3 regions of the Stutzerimonas sp. FeSN7 genome follow, and region 1 is predicted to be linked to each of the others. Evidence: predicted binding sites of a transcription regulator. Region 1 holds the regulator's gene; each other region holds the start of a gene.
What was found. Region 1 encodes FliA, which starts transcription of late flagellar genes. Its sites were predicted from a motif close to CTAAAGTTTNNNNNNNNNNNGCCGNTAA; they were not measured.

Region 1 (5,194 bases):
GGTGATTTCATCACCGGTCTTTGCAGCGGCTGCATCCGGCGCAACAGGTACCGCAGGCGCTGCGGCGCTGGCCGGTGCCGAGAACTGGCCCTTGCCATGCAACTGATCGAGCAGCGACTCGAATTCGTCGTCGGTGATCTCGTCGGTAACGGGGCCGTGTTCGGCCTCGCTCGCAGCCGTCTCGCTCGCAGCCGGCTGGATCGCGTCGAGCAACTGCTCGAACTCGCTATCGGCGCCAGCGGGCTCGGCCTCAGGCTCGGCGACCACCTGCGGGGCAGCCGGAACGACTGGCGCCGCATCGGCGGAAGCGGGCTCGGCGAGGCGCGCAAGCGCAGCCAGCAGCTCGGGTGAGGCTGGCGTCGGTTCGACGCGTTCGCGGACCTGACTGAACATTTCGTTCACGGCGTCCAGCGCCTGCAGAACGACATCCATCAGTTCGGAATCGACGCGACGCTCACCCTTGCGCAGGATGTCGAAGACGTTTTCGGCGATATGGCAGCACTCCACCAGCTCATGAAGCTGAAGGAAGCCTGCACCGCCCTTGACCGTGTGGAACCCGCGAAAAATCGCATTGAGCAACGCCATGTCATCGGGGCTGCTTTCCAGCTCCACGAGTTGCTCGGACAATAGTTCGAGAATCTCGCCGGCCTCTACCAGGAAGTCCTGGAGGATTTCTTCATCGGCGTCGAAGCTCATATTCACTTCCCCTAAAAGCCCAGGCTTGAAAGCAGATCATCGACATCGTCCTGGCCGGAAACGACGTCTTCACGCATATCGGCATGCATCTGCGGACCTTCACCGTTGGAAGGCATTTTTTCTTGTTTTTTCTTCTCTTGCTCGGCGCGCATGGCATCGCGGTCGTGCTGGATGCCGGCAACGCGGTCCACCTGCCCCGCCATGAGGACGAGATTGAGCAGGTTGCTTTCAAGCTCGGTGATCAGTCGGGTCACCCGCTTGATCACCTGGCCGGTTAGATCCTGGAAGTCCTGGGCCAGCATGATCTCGCTGAGATTCTGCGAAAGCTGGCTGCCATCGTTCATGCTGCGCTGCAGGTACTGGTCGATGCGCTTGACCAGATCGCGGAACTGCTCGGCATTCATGTCACGGCGCATGAAGCGCTGCCAATCGGCCGTCAGGCTCTGGGCCTCGTAGCTGACATAGTTCACCAGCGGGGCCGATTCCTCGACCAGGTCCATGGTGCGATTGGCGGCTTTCTCGGTCATTTCCACCACGTAGGACAGACGGTCGGTGGCATCGGTGATCGGTGACGGGTCGCCGCCCGTGGCGCAGGTATCCATCTCAAGCTTGACGATGGCGTTGTGCAGCTCGCGCGTGAGCTTGCCCACTTCCTGATAGAGCCCGTTGTTGCGCACCTGATTGAGCTCGTTGAACATCTGCGTCGCTTCATCGAAGCGGCCTTGCTGCAGGCTTTCAATCAGGCGGGGTGCGTTGGCCTTCAGAGTCGCTTCGAACTCTGCCAGGCTTTGGTCTGCTTGCGTCATAGTGCCCTCGCGGCGTTACTGCTTCAGCCGTTGACGCGCTCGAAGATCTTCTCGATCTTTTCCTTGAGCACCTGGGCGGTGAAGGGTTTGACCACATAGCCATTGACCCCGGCCTGGGCCGCTTCGATGATCTGATCGCGCTTCGCCTCGGCGGTCACCATCAGTACCGGCAGATGCTTGAGGCGCTCGTCCGCGCGCACTGTGCGCAGCAGATCGATACCGCTCATGCCCGGCATGTTCCAGTCGGTGACCAGGAAATCGAAGCTGCCGCTTTTCAGCATCGGCAGTGCGGTGGTGCCGTCGTCCGCCTCGGCGGTGTTGGTGAACCCCAGATCACGCAAGAGGTTCTTGATGATTCGTCTCATCGTCGAGAAGTCATCGACGATGAGGATTTTCATGTTCTTGTCCAAGTCGACCTCCGTAAGTCCCAAAATGCCTCAGCAAACCGAGCACGTCATACCGCAAACAATTGTCAATTGGCGCGCCATTCGCCGAGGCGTGCACGCAAGCGCGCAGCACACTGGCTATGCAACTGGCTCACACGCGACTCGCTGACTCCCAGCACCTGACCAATTTCCTTCAAGTTCAACTCTTCGTCGTAATACAGCGACAGCACCAGCTTCTCGCGTTCGGGCAGATTGCCGATGGCATCGGCCAGCGCCTGCTGGAAACGCTCGTCCTCCAGATCGCGAAACGGTTCCGGATGGGTGCTGCTCGCGTCTTCCTGCAGTTCGCCGTGCTCGCCTTCCTGCAGCAGATCGTCAAAGCTGAAGAGGCGGCTGCCCAGCGTGTCGCCGAGAATGGCGTAATACTCGTCGAGGCTAAGCTTAAGTTCGGCCGCAACCTCGTGATCTTTAGCGTCACGCCCGGTTTTCGCCTCGATGGCGCGGATCGCCTCGCTGACCATGCGCGAGTTGCGGTGCACCGAGCGCGGCGCCCAGTCCCCCTTGCGAACTTCGTCGAGCATGGTGCCGCGGATGCGGATACCGGCGTAGGTTTCGAAACTGGCACCTTTGCCGGCGTCGTATTTCTTCGCTGCTTCCAGCAGTCCGATCATTCCAGCCTGGATCAGATCGTCCACCTGCACACTGGCAGGCAGGCGCGCCAACAGGTGGTAAGCGATTCGCTTGACCAACGGGGCGTACTGATCGATCAGGCGGTACTGCGCATCCTTTGCCTGAGCCTTGCTGTAATACATAGCGGATCCGGCACCTGTCATTCGTGGCTGGGTGAAGCGGGGCTGATGAGGCGCTCTACGAAGAATTCGAGATGGCCCCGCGGTGTCGCCGGCAGCGGCCAGGTATCGACCTTCTGCGCGATCGCCTTGAAGGCTAGTGCACATTTCGAGCGCGGATACGCTTCATAGACCGCACGCTGTTTCTGTACCGCCTTGCGCACGGCCTCGTCGTAAGGCACGGCGCCGACGTACTGCAATGCGACATCGAGAAACCGTTCGGTAACCTTGGTCAGTTTGGCGAACAGGTTGCGACCTTCTTGCGGCGCATGGGCCATGTTGGCCAGCACGCGGAAGCGGCTGATGCCGTAGTCACGATTGAGCAGCTTGATCAGCGCATAGGCGTCAGTGATCGATGTCGGCTCGTCGGTGACCACCAGCAGCACCTCCTGCGCGGCGCGCACGAAGCTGACCACCGAGTCGCCGATACCGGCCGCGGTGTCGATGATCAGCACGTCGATCTCGTCGCCCATCTCGCTGAATGCCTGGATCAGCCCTGCGTGCTGCAGGGACGACAGTTGCACCATGCTCTGGGTACCGGACGCTGCCGGCACGATGCGAATGCCACCTGGTCCCTGGATGAGCACGTCACGCAGATCGCACTCGCCGGCGATTACATCGGCCAGGGTGCGCTTGCTGGTCAGACCCAGCAGCACGTCGACGTTGGCCAAGCCGAGGTCGGCGTCGAGCAGCACCACGCGCCGACCGAGATCGGCCAGGGCCAGCGCCAGATTGACCGACACGTTGGTCTTGCCGACGCCACCCTTGCCGCCGGTCACCGCAATCACCTGTACGGGATGCATACCCATGTTCACACGCCTATACCTTGCTGGGGCCTTTCGGCCGGCGATGCGCACGCAGGGCACGCATCTGATTCATTCTGGTACCGCTGTCGCCACATCATCCAGCCCGCCGTGACGAACCGTTGTACAACCCGGCGAACATATCGGCCATGGTTTCCTCGCTCGGTTCCTCGCCGGATTGCAAACTCACCGCACGGCTCACCAGCTGATGGCTACGCGGCAGATGCAGGTCGTCCGGAATGCGCGGGCCGTCCGCGAGGTAGGCTATCGGCAAGTGCTGGCTGATTGTGAGCCCGAGCACATCACCGAGGCTGCCCGCCTCATCCAACTTGGTCAGAATACAGCCAGCCAGGCCGCAACGACGATAGTTGTGCCATGCCGCCTTGAGCACCTGGCTCTGGCTGGTTGCCGCCAGCACCAGGTAATTCTTCGATTTGACACCCTTGTCCGAAAGCGCCTGCAGCTGCATGCGCAGCGTCGGATCGCTGGCGGGCAGGCCGGCAGTGTCGATCAGGATCACCCGCTTGCGCGCCAGCGAAGCCAGCGACTTGCTCAGGGGCTCGCTCGGATCGAGTTGCAGCACCGGTACGTCGAGGATGCGGCCAAGCGTCTTGAGCTGCTCCTGGGCGCCGATGCGGTAGTTGTCCATGCTCGCCAGAGCGATGCTCTGCGCGCCGTACTTCAGCACATAGCGAGCGGCAAGCTTGGCCAGCGTGGTGGTCTTGCCAACGCCCGCGGGCCCGACCAGGGCAATCACCCCGCCCTCTTCCAGCGGCTCGTTCTTGCTGACCTTGATGGCCTGCGCCAGATGCGCCAGAACCATCCGCCAGGCCTGACGCGCATCAGTGATGGCGGCGACCTTGTCCAGCAGGCTGCGCGACAGTTCCGCCGGCAGACCCAGACGCTGCAGGCGACGCCACAGGCCTGCCTGCTGCGGGCGGCGGCTCTGCTCCTGGCCCCAGGCGATCGAACCGAGCTGCACTTCGATCAGCTCGCGCAGCCCGTGCAGTTCCGAATACATCGCCTCGATCGCGCGGGCGTCCACCGCAGCGGCCGGCTCGGCCACCGCGGCAGGTTGCGGCTTGCTCGCCGCAGCGGCTGGCTTCTCGTCAACCAGTTGACGATCCTGCATCTTCGCGCGGGGTGCGGCACTCAGCTCGGCATGGGCACTGGCCAGGCGCGACTGCGTCTTGCGCAATTCGGCCTCCAGCGCAGCATTCGGCTTGGCTGCCGCCGGCGCGGACTGCATCGGGTAGTCGAGGACAGCCGTCAGCTCGACGCCGCCGGCGACCCGGCGATTGCCGATGATCACGGCATCGGCGCCCAGCTCGTCACGCACCATTTTCATGGCGATGCGCATATCGGCGGCGAAGAAACGTTTGACCTGCATGGCCTGCACCCTCGGTTAATTCTGACCCACCGTCGAGACGATGGTGACCTGCTTGTTGTCCGGTATTTCCTGGTAGGCCAGAACATGGATGTTCGGCACCGCCAGACGCGCAAATCGCGACAGCATCGCCCTGACCGGGCCGGCCACCAGCAGAATCGCTGGCTTGCCGAGCATTTCTTGACGCTGTGCCGCTTCTACCAGGGACCGTTGCAACTTTTCGGCCATTCCGGGCTCGAGCAAAATGCCGTCGTCGGAGCCCTGATTG
Region 2 (5,194 bases), 1.5 Mb from region 1:
GCTGGCCAGGTGAGGCCGTGGATGCATGGACAGGGGCCTGTCACGCCCCTGTCCAGTTGCTGTCAGTCTTCCTTGGCGAGCTCGGTATCCTGAGCGATCAGCGCGATCAAGGCATTCTGCTGTCGGTGAGCCAGCTGACGGAAACGCTGGAGCAGCTCTCGTTCATGCAGTGACAGCTCAGGACTGTCCAAACGCATGCTCAGATCGTCGTCCAGAGCGCCTTCCTGCAGCAGGCTTTGCTCCAAGCGGGCGATGATTTCCGAGTTCATGCTGCGGTGATGATTACGCGCTACCTCAGCTATGCGTTCGCGCATGCCATCGGGAAGCCGAACCACGAATTTGTCAGCCGTGCGGCTGGAATAAACTGCCTGTTTCATAGGGCGCATAATTAACCGGTTAGTCAGGTGGGCGTGCTGGCGTATTGCCGGGGTAGTCACCGGTCTGACAACCACCAGTACTCGCTGTTCCGTCGACCAAGGGAAAAAATAGAAGACGGCTTCATGGCGCCAATTGTACGACGAATCGGTGATTAGTAAAGTGGTTGTGCTATCAAAGTGCCTTTACTGTGATGCAGTCCATTTTCCACAGCGGGGATGAATCAACGCAGTACCGGATCGAACTTTATTTTGCGCCCAATCATCAGGGCTATCAGGAACAGCGTCCCAAAGACTCCGATGCCCGCCTTGCAAGCGGCAGCTAGCGCGCCCGGCTCCTGTATTTCTGCGAATGCGCCATACACACAGGCCGCGGTGAGCAGTAGGCAAGTCAATGCGAACTTGGACATGAATATCTCCTTTGCGGAACGATCCGCTCAAAATCCAATCCCTTAAAAGACCCAGCGTTGCGGCTGAGCCAATGTGCTGCCCTGGGTGGCGCTCAGGGTCGTGATCTGGGCCTTTTCAGCGAACTGCACGCGCTGAGTGGAAACTTGCGGGGTGGGCTCGTATTGATGCGCTTGCGGTTCGGCTGCTGGCATTTGCATCGCCGCCAGCGCGGCCAGTGCGAATCCAGTACTCAGGAGGGAAACCGGCTTGATCATGAGCGTCATCCTTCGCGTCACATTTGATTGCCTTTCATATTGCACGCGCTGTGCCAAGCCTGAATTGCTTTTAAGTCCTTTAAAATCAATGGCTTAGGTTGGAATGTGTCAGAGGCGAGCTTGCGCTTTGCACGGATGCACGCCGCGACCAATGCAATTTGCATGATGACAAATCCCGGCCGAGACAGGGTTCCGAAGGTGGCGGGTGAGCAGCGTTGGCCCCACGAACGACATGACAAAGCGCATCTGGCTCGCTAACATGCCGGCCGCGCAATCAGTCCCAGTAGCTCAATTGGATAGAGCATCCCCCTCCTAAGGGGAAGGTTGTGAGTTCGAACCTCGCCTGGGACGCCATCAAAGCCTGCATGACGAGGCAAAGCCGCAGCGGGCGGCTCGCCAGCTGGCAAGCGCTGCAGGGCTAGTTGGTGGGGTAGCTAGGGTGCGGTAGATGATTAGCCGAATGGCGAGTTGGTATTGTCGCGGCGTGCATCGCGCTGTAGCTGGTAGACCAATCGTTCGATCTGCCGTTGGGTCAATCCGCTAAGGCGGTGGAAGCGCAGCCCGCACATGGTCATATCCAGCTTTTCATCGACCACCAGGTGGCGGAGTTCGACTTCCGTCTGAATGGTTCCGATCGGGAGCTTGGCGGCCAGTTCATAAACCTGGCCTGTCTGCAGATTACCCTGATTGCCTTTGATGCTCAGTTTACAGCCCGTTGCGGAGATATCGAGCAGGCGGCCTTCCAATGCATTTCGTACCGCTGCGCCGCCTAGCTGGGCGGTGACGGCAAGCTCCTTCAGCTGCGCGCGATAAGCGTTGCGGCGCTGATGATAGGTCAGTTCGGCAGGGGTAGGGATCCAGTAGCAACGTGCCCCATCTATTTCTCCAAGATGCACGTCTTGCTGGCTTGTCCAGAAGATGCGCGCGCCTTCGTAGAAGCCTTCGACATGAACGGCTTCGCCCTGCAGGAGCAGTCTCTCGCCATCGTTGGGGATAAGCTCGTCGAGGGCGATCCAGCCGGTTTCGCGGTTCATCTCGACCAGATAACTCTGGTATCGCTGGCTGCGCTCGTGGAAGCGCAGTGTCAGGGGAATATTGTTATCCAGCAGGGGACGCAGATTGGCGTAGATCTCTAGCGGTGCCGTCAGTACCTTGGGCGGTTGCGGGCCCTCGTCACCAAAAAATAAGTTAGACACGGTCCGGTGTTCTCCGGCGCATTGTTATCACCATCGCGTGGCGTCCTTGTAGCGGTCTATCGTCAGGCTTGGCTGAGAGGTCGTTGCTGCTTGCTCTTGGACGCTCCGCCTCGATTGTCATACAGGTCGGGAGTATCGTCCTTGCCCTGGAGTATGTGCAGCATGCTACCCAAGGCGCTCTGGTTGGCGCGTATCAGCCGGCCATTGCGCTCGTTGGCGCTACGGCAGCTTTCCAGTTCGGCTTCGAGCGTGCGGGCTTGTTCGAGAATGGTCTCGCCGCTCGGTGAGCCACTGACTGCGGCCTGCAGGCCATTGCGATCAGGTGTCAGTTGTTGTCCGGTCAGCCACTGACTGCGCTGGGCGCCATGCTGGCCGAGCAGTGCCAGCAAAGGCTGCTTTTTTGTCAGGATCGCTTCAAGCCCAGCAAGATCACGGTTGCCCAGAGCAGCAAACTCCTCATCGATAAGCTCAAGGAGTTGGTGTGCAATGCCGATATCTTCGGTTAGCTGCTCAAGCAGGGCTGTTTCGTGCATTTCGGTCTCTGGGCTTGGTCGCGTTAGTCGGGCTCAGGCTCAGCGTTGCGTCTCGAACGCCAGCAGCTTGGCTGCTACGCGCTGGTTGTCGACTTTATAAGAGCCGTCTGCAATCGCTGCTTTCAGTTTTTCTACGCGCTCTTGGTCTACAGCGGGTTGATCAGCCAATTTGTCGGCCGCTTGCTGCAGGCGTTGAGCTTCAGGGCTCAGTTGAACGGTGTCGCTGGCATTGCCGCTGACGGTGTTGGTTTTCGTTGCCTCGCTTGCCGGCCCTTGCTGCGGGTTGGCTGCGCGTTCGCTACCTTGCACACCGTTGCGCCCGCTGGGGGCATTCAGTGGGCTGTTGGGCCGATTGAAGTCGATGACCATGATGCAAACCTCGAAGGAATCAGGACGCTTGCCATGTGTTCGGCAACAGTGATGGAAACTTTAGCGTTTTTTTCCTGGGTACACATCGGAAAACTGTTGAATCCCGGTTACATCGCGACCTCCACCTGGCCGGGGCCGGTTACTCTGGCCTTGATCGTGCGGCCCGAACGCTGATTCTTGACAGGAATCTGCTTGCCCGGAGCGCCATCAGCCATTGCCTCGCCGGGCATGCGTACGCTGATCGAACCCGTCTTGGCCGTGATGACGACCTGATCCCCCTTGCGGACAACCTTGGCCATCTCCAGCTGATTGGGTGTGATCACCTGATCGGGTTGCACGGGGCGGGTAAGCTTGTTGCCCAGGGCCTCGTCCATTCGGGTCAGATAGCCTTGATTGAGCGCGGACACATCCCGCTCGGCGAGGCTGACATCCGCTTGGCTCAGCACGGTGTCGCGTAGAAGGGATCTGTTTGCGACGATCACCTCGCGATACAGGCGCACCTGCGCCGGTACGAAAACCGACCACGGGCTGCTGCCTTCGCAACTTACCCTTACCGTGACACGTCCAACGGGAGCGGTGGTTCCGCCAAGGCTGGCGGCGAGCGGCTGATCGCAAGGGTTGAGGCGCAGCCTAGGGTCCAATCGATTGACGCTGATCTCATGCCGGGCGGTGATTGCGCTGCGGATCAAATACTCGCCAACCGTGCGCTCAAGAAACTGCTCGGTCACGTCGATAAGCTGTTCAGGATGTGACATGGTTGACGCGTGGGCGAGTGAGCCCGTCGCGCAAAGTAGTAGTAGCAGCGCAATCCGGCACAGCGCCAGATCGGCGCGTCGGAAAATGGTCATAAGGACGTTCATATCCCAACCTAAGCAAGGGGCGTGCCGCGTCTGAATCGTTCGGCCCCGTAATCTGCAAGCAGAGAGGAACTGGCATGGCCGGTGTATTGGATTCGGTTAACCAGCGTACCCAATTGGTGGGACAGAACCGTCTGGAGCTGTTGCTGTTTCGCCTCGATGGCGAGCAGCTCTATGGCATCAACGTTTTCAAGGTGCGGGAAGTGCTGCAGTGCCCGCGCCTGACGATCATGCCCAAGTGTGGTCGAGTGGTTCGTGGTGTGGCCAGCATCCGCGGTAGCACGCTGCCGATCCTGGATCTTTCGCTAGCGACCGGTAAGTCGGCGCTGATGAATCTTGAAAATTCGTTCGCAGTAATCACCGAATACAACAACAGGACGCTGGGTTTTCTGGTGAGTTCTGTCGAGCGGATCGTCAATCTGAACTGGGAGGCCATTCTGCCTCCTCCGCGCGGTGCTGGGCGCGATCATTACCTGACCGCTGTGACGCACATCGACAACAAGCTGGTGGAAATCATCGACGTCGAGAAGGTGCTGGCGGAAGTTGCACCTACCTCGGAAGAGGTTTCGCCGGAAGTGGTGGACGACGATACTCGCGCCAAGGCGCTGTCGTGTCGCGTCCTGGTTGTGGATGACTCGTCGGTGGCGCGCAAGCAGATTACCCGCTGCTTGGAGAACATTGGTATCGAGGTCGTCAAGCTCAACGATGGCCGCGAGGCACTCAATTATCTGAAGCGGATGGCCGACGAGGGCAAGAATCCGGCGGAAGAGTTTCTGATGATGATTTCCGATATTGAAATGCCGGAAATGGATGGCTATACCCTGACTACCGAGGTGCGACACGATCCGCGCATGCATGCAATGCATATACTCCTGCATACTTCCCTTTCCGGTGTGTTCAACCAGAACATGGTGAAGCGAGCGGGGGCGGATGATTTCCTCGCCAAGTTCCAGCCTGATGATCTTGCTGCTCGGGTGGCCGAGCGGATCAGGCAGGCGGATGCAAACTGAGGCTAGCTCCTCTCATGATGGTGAGGCTTTATTGGTGTCAGTCGATCTGGATTTCGAGCAGTTCCGGGTATTTCTTGAAAAGACATGCGGCATCCTGCTGGGCAGCAACAAGCAGTATCTGGTATCCAGCCGCCTGAACAAGCTGATGGAACAGCAGGGCATCAAGACGCTTGGTGATCTGGTCAGAAAG
Region 3 (5,194 bases), 370 kb from region 1:
TTCGGCCTGCCAGTCCTCCAGTCCGATGGGGTTCACCAGCACCAGCTGCTCGGCCAGCTGCGGATAGCTCAGCGCCAGCCGCGCGGCCAGCATGCCGCCCATGGAATGACCGATGACGCTGACCTGGTCGATGCCCTCCTGCTGCAACAGGGCCTGGGTGTTGTGCGCCAGCTGGGCGAAGCTGAACTGGTAGCCCTCGGGCTTGCTCGAACTGCAGAAACCGACCTGATCAGGGGCGATTACGCGGTAGCCGGCCTCGTTGAGCACCTCGATGGTGCGCTCCCAGGTCGCGCCACAGAAATTCTTGCCATGCAGCAGGAGCGCCGTGCGGCCGTTCGCCTGGCCGGTCGGCGCAACGTCCATGTAGGCCATCTGCATCGGCTTGCCCTGGGACTCGAAACGATAGTGCTTGAGCGGATGCGGATAGCTGAATCCTTCCAGCTGCGGGCCATAGCTGGTCCGGCTTTCGGCCAGTACTGGCAGGCTCAGGGTTAGGCCGGCGGCAAGCGCCAGAGCGGACACGGCAGTTTTCACGGGGCGACTCCTCTGTTCGGTGAGACAGCTCCGTACATAGGAATGCATTCGTGCTGCCGGGTTCGCGACCGGATTGCGACAGCGCATGTCCCGGCCGCGTCCGCGGCGAATTGCTTCAGAGGCGGAAGCGCCCCACCAGCCGGTTGAGCTGCGTGGCCAGCCGCGCCAGCTCGTCGCTTGCCACCGAAGTCTGCTGCGCGCCGGTGGCGCTCTGCTCGGAAATGTCGCGAATGGCTACCAGGTTGCGGTCCACCTCTCGGGCCACCTGTGCCTGTTCCTCGGCGGCACTGGCGATGACCAGGTTCATCTCGTTGATCTGCCCGACCCGCTCTGCGATCAGCCCCAGCGCCTGATCCGCCTCGTCGGCCATGGCCTGGCTGCGCGCGGCGAATTCGCTGCTTTGCTGCATATCGTGCACCGACTGCTCGGTGGCGCTCTGGATCGCGCCGATCATGCGCTCGATTTCCTGGGTTGAACTCTGGGTGCGCTGCGCCAGGTTGCGCACCTCGTCAGCCACCACCGCGAAACCTCGCCCGGCCTCACCGGCGCGCGCCGCCTCGATGGCCGCGTTGAGTGCCAGCAGGTTGGTCTGCTCCGCGATGGAACGGATCACGTCGACGACCTTGCCAATGCTCGCCGCTTCCTCGGCCAGCCGCGTCACGGTGCCGACGCTTTCCTGCAGCCGATCGCTGAGCTGGTGAATGGTCTGGCGCGTCGCCGTGACCTGTCGGCGGCCGGCATCGGCGACCGTCTCGGCATCACGCGAGGCATCGGAGGTGCGGTTGGCGTTGCCGGCCACCTCATCCACCGCCGCCGACATCTCGGTGACCGCAGTCGCGGCCATCTGCACTTCTTCGTTCTGCTGGTGGATGCCCTGGGCAGTGTGCTGGGTGACCGCATGCAGCTCTTCGGCGGCGGACGCCAGTTGCGTGGCCGAGCCCTGGATGTCCTGCAGGGTGTCGCGCAGGGTCTGCTGCATCTGCCGGATCGACTGCTGCACCTGGGTGATCTCGTCACGCCCGCGGCACTCGATGGTACGACTCAGGTCACCTGCGGCGACCGAGGCTGCCGCCTGCTTCAGCGCTTCCAGCGGCCGGCTGATGCTGCGCAGCAGGACCATGGCGAAAATCCCGCCGCCGATCAGCATGACCAGCAGCAAACCGATGTTCAGCACCCGATTGCGCTGGTAGAGCGCCAGAGCGCGCTCGTACTCGCCCTTGGCTTCGCCCAGTTGCAAGCCGATCAGCTCGCTGAAGCCCTCGGAAATCGGGTCGATCAGCGGGTACAGATCGTTGATGACGAACGCGGCCAGGCGCTTTTCGCTGTGGCGGTCGAGAATGCGTTCGAGGTCGTCCAGCGGTGCGTCGGCCTTCTGCATCAGCACTTCGATGCGGGCGGAGGCCTGCCGCTCGGCGTCAATCAGGCTGGTGTTCATGTACTCGCCCCAGAGCCGCCGGATCTCGGCCCGCGCGGTCCGCACGTCATCACGCGCCTGCTGGTAGCTGAGCATCCCGCTGCGCGTCTTGTGCGTGGCGTCGACGATCTTCACCGCATAGAGGTCGGCGATCAGCTTGAGGTCGCGCAACGGCACAACGCGGTCCAGGTAAACGGTGTTGAGGCCGGCGACGCTGCGCTGCTGCGCGTTCAGCCCGCTCAGGCCGATGACCAGACAGGCGCTCAGCATTGCCCCGATCAGGATCAACAGACGGGCTCGGATAGTCAGTTGCTGCATCATTCGTTCTTTTCCATATGGCATGCCGGCGCCGAAGGCGTGGCAAATTGGCAAGTAAGGCAACAGGTTCGACTGGTTCATGCCGACACGAGGCAGTGCCGGCCTGCGGTTCCCTTGCGGAACCCTGCAATCCTGGAGACGGGACGAGGTAGTTGTTGTTGAATCCCCGAGCGCTGGCACCGATAGCGGCGAACGGCCAGCAGCAAACCGCTATCGGCCGATCGCCTCTGCGCTTTAGGGAAAAAATTCTCGCAACGGGCGTGCCAGAGCCGTTGCAGAGACCTGACGGGGACTCGACAGCATCACCCTCCGAACGCTTCGGCATGGTCAGGACGAGCCCGGCGCATCGCCGGCATGCGACTAATGGCGCAGCGCAGACTGTGCGCTGCTGCACGTCGCGCAGATGGCCAAGTGATACCTTCGCGCCCCATCTTTCGACCCATGGGACCTGTCGTGAAAACACTCATCCAGACTGCCGTGCTGGCGCTGTCCAGCCTGATCGCCAGCCACGCCATCGCCGACGCGCAACCGTCACGCAACCTGGCCGAGGCGGTGAAGAACTTCTCCGAGTACAACAGCCGGCTGGAACAGGCCATGGCCCAGGGCCTGACGCCGGAGAGCCTCGCGCAGATCCACGAGCTGACCTACACGCTCAAGGACGCGCTGGAGAAGATCAACGAGGAGGTGGATGGCCTGACCGACACCCTCGAGGAAATCCATATCGCCTCCGAGGCGCAGAACGCCGCCGAAGTTAAGCGCTACGGCAACGAATACCTCGAGACCGCGCGCAAGGTGATCAAGTAACCCTGCGGGCTATGGCGCGACCGGAATGATGTCGAAGCCGATGCGGTTGTCGCTGATGACGCGATACTCCAGTGTCTGGCCCGCCTGCACCTGCGCCAGCTTCTCGCGGCGCAGGCTGAGCTTGCCGCACAGGGTGTCATCCAGCGGATCGGTGCCGATGCTGACGATCCGCGCGCCAGCCGGCACCTGGAAACGCACCACCTCGCCGACATGGATGCGTGCCGCCAGCTGGCGATCGATCAGCACGGCGATGTAGCAGCCGCCGCCGCGCAGGCCGAAATCCCGCGTCACCACCACTTCGCCGCCGTTTTCCAGCGGCTGCTGATAGGCCAGCACCCGCTCGGCCGGCACCGGCTCGATGTCCTCGGCATCGGGCTGCCACGACGAGCAGCCGGCCAGCGAAAGCAGTGCGGTGAAGACAAGCAACGGGCGCATGGGAACTCCTTGTGCGGAAGACGAAGCGGCGAGCCGGACGATCGAGCATGCCAGAGCGGCGGATGATTGCTAGAGTCAGACCCCAGTTTCGTATCGATGACGGCAGGCACAACGTGAACAACCCGGACGACGACCAACCCCGCTTCTGGCGCGACGACGCCCTGCCCTTCCTGGAAGCGCGCGCCGTCGCCGATGGCCGCAAGGTCTGCTATGCCGCGCACTGTCACGAGACCTTTTCCATCGGCGCGATCACTGCCGGCGCCAGCACCTACTTCAACGGTGACGCCCGCGCACGGATCAGCCGCGGCACCCTGGTGCTGATCAATCCGCAGACCGTGCATGCCTGCAACCCCATCGACGGCCAGCCCTGGTCGTACCTGATGTTCTATGTCGATGCGCACTGGCTGGGGGCGCTGCAACACGAGCTGGGGGCCAGCAGCGATGGCCGCTTCGTGCCCTATGCCGCCATTCAAAGCGTCGATCCGCGGCTGTTCGGTGCGCTGACGCAGCTTCATGCCTGCCTGACCGATCCGCAGGGCGAGACGCTGCACAAGCAGAGTCTCGCGGTCGAGTTCTTCACCCAGCTGCAACAGACGCTGGCCCCGGCGCCGCGCGGGGCGACCAGCGAGCCGCTGCGACAGCTGCGGCGCGCCGCCGACTATATCGCCGAGCATTGCACCCAGGCCCTGCGCCTGGAGGACATCTGCCAGGCCGCCGGATTGTCGCCGTCCTACCTGATCCGCGCCTTCAAGCAGCACTACGGCATGACCCCGCACGCCTATCTGCTCAACCGCCGCATCCAGCGCAGCCAGCACTGGCTGCGCCAGGGGCGCGAGCTGGCGGAGGTGGCCCTGGCCGCGGGTTTCGCCGATCAGGCGCACTTCCAGCGCACCTTCAAACGCCAGCTGGCGGCGACTCCCGGGCAGTACCGCGACCGTGTCGCCAGAGCCGCACGGCACTAGCCCAGCAGCAGATAGAGCACGCTGGCGGCCAGCAGCAATGCCATGCTCCGATTCAACCAGCGAACCCGCGCCGGTTCCTGCAGATAGCGACCAAGCAAGGCGCCGGCGCCCGCCCAGCAGGCGATGGAGGCGTAGCAGATCAGGAAGTAGAGGCCGGCGAACAGCCAGATCCGCAGCAGATCACCGTTCGCCGCGAACAGCCCCATGCCAGCCACCGACGCCAGCCAGGCCTTGGGGTTGAGCCATTGCATCAGCGCACCCTGCAAAAGCGAGGGGCCACTTGTGGCACTCTGAGGTTGCAGTCGTCCGTCATCGGCGGCCAGGCGCCAGGCCATGTAGAGCAGGAAGGCCACACCGCCCCACTGAATGCCGCGCAGCAATACCGGGGCGCGTTCCAGCAACTCGTACAGGCCGAGTCCGATCAGCAGCAACAGCAGCGTGAAACCGAGGGTGGCGCCGGCGATGTGTCGGCCGCTGGCACGCAAGCCGAACCGCGCACCGCAGTTCAGCGCTACCAGATTGACTGGCCCGGGCGTGATGGAGGACGCCAGGGCGAAGGCGGCCATCGAGAGATAGAGTTCCATGAGAAGCGGTGCCTGCCTGGATTAGGAAGGCCGCAGGCTACCCGGCGCGGGAGATCGCCTTATTGAAGGAAATTGCCCTGCCGCATTACAGGTGATGACTGCCCGGATAGGGCCGCTCTTCCTCCACCTCACCGTCGCGACCG

Region 2: the regulator FliA is predicted to act here: its motif matches at 3,174-3,201, upstream of flgM (flagellar biosynthesis anti-sigma factor FlgM).
Region 3: the regulator FliA is predicted to act here: its motif matches at 2,477-2,504, upstream of P5703_RS05300 (methyl-accepting chemotaxis protein).

What each region holds. Positions count from the first base shown of each region.
Region 1 covers NZ_JARPMN010000001.1:1,525,146-1,530,339, reverse strand. Annotated here, with positions in the region: gene P5703_RS07150 (chemotaxis protein CheA) at 1-696, opposite strand, end outside; gene P5703_RS07145 (protein phosphatase CheZ) at 708-1,502, opposite strand; gene P5703_RS07140 (chemotaxis response regulator CheY) at 1,526-1,900, opposite strand; gene fliA (RNA polymerase sigma factor FliA) at 1,975-2,700, opposite strand; gene fleN (flagellar synthesis regulator FleN) at 2,718-3,545, opposite strand; gene flhF (flagellar biosynthesis GTPase FlhF) at 3,637-4,929, opposite strand; gene flhA (flagellar biosynthesis protein FlhA) at 4,945-5,194, opposite strand, start outside.
Region 2 covers NZ_JARPMN010000001.1:3,027,851-3,033,044, reverse strand. Annotated here, with positions in the region: gene P5703_RS14245 (Arc family DNA-binding protein) at 63-386, opposite strand; gene P5703_RS14240 (PA3371 family protein) at 599-784, opposite strand; gene P5703_RS14235 (hypothetical protein) at 827-1,039, opposite strand; gene P5703_RS14230 (hypothetical protein) at 1,057-1,203, opposite strand; tRNA gene P5703_RS14225 (tRNA-Arg) at 1,317-1,393, shown strand; gene P5703_RS14220 (flagellar brake protein) at 1,492-2,235, opposite strand; gene P5703_RS14215 (flagella synthesis protein FlgN) at 2,298-2,768, opposite strand; gene flgM (flagellar biosynthesis anti-sigma factor FlgM) at 2,808-3,137, opposite strand; gene flgA (flagellar basal body P-ring formation chaperone FlgA) at 3,245-3,985, opposite strand; gene P5703_RS14200 (chemotaxis protein CheV) at 4,072-5,004, shown strand; gene cheR (protein-glutamate O-methyltransferase CheR) at 4,994-5,194, shown strand, end outside.
Region 3 covers NZ_JARPMN010000001.1:1,154,718-1,159,911, reverse strand. Annotated here, with positions in the region: gene P5703_RS05305 (alpha/beta fold hydrolase) at 1-534, opposite strand, end outside; gene P5703_RS05300 (methyl-accepting chemotaxis protein) at 650-2,269, opposite strand; gene P5703_RS05295 (DUF6746 family protein) at 2,720-3,070, shown strand; gene P5703_RS05290 (hypothetical protein) at 3,080-3,505, opposite strand; gene P5703_RS05285 (AraC family transcriptional regulator) at 3,619-4,467, shown strand; gene P5703_RS05280 (LysE family translocator) at 4,464-5,051, opposite strand; gene P5703_RS05275 (hypothetical protein) at 5,137-5,194, opposite strand, start outside.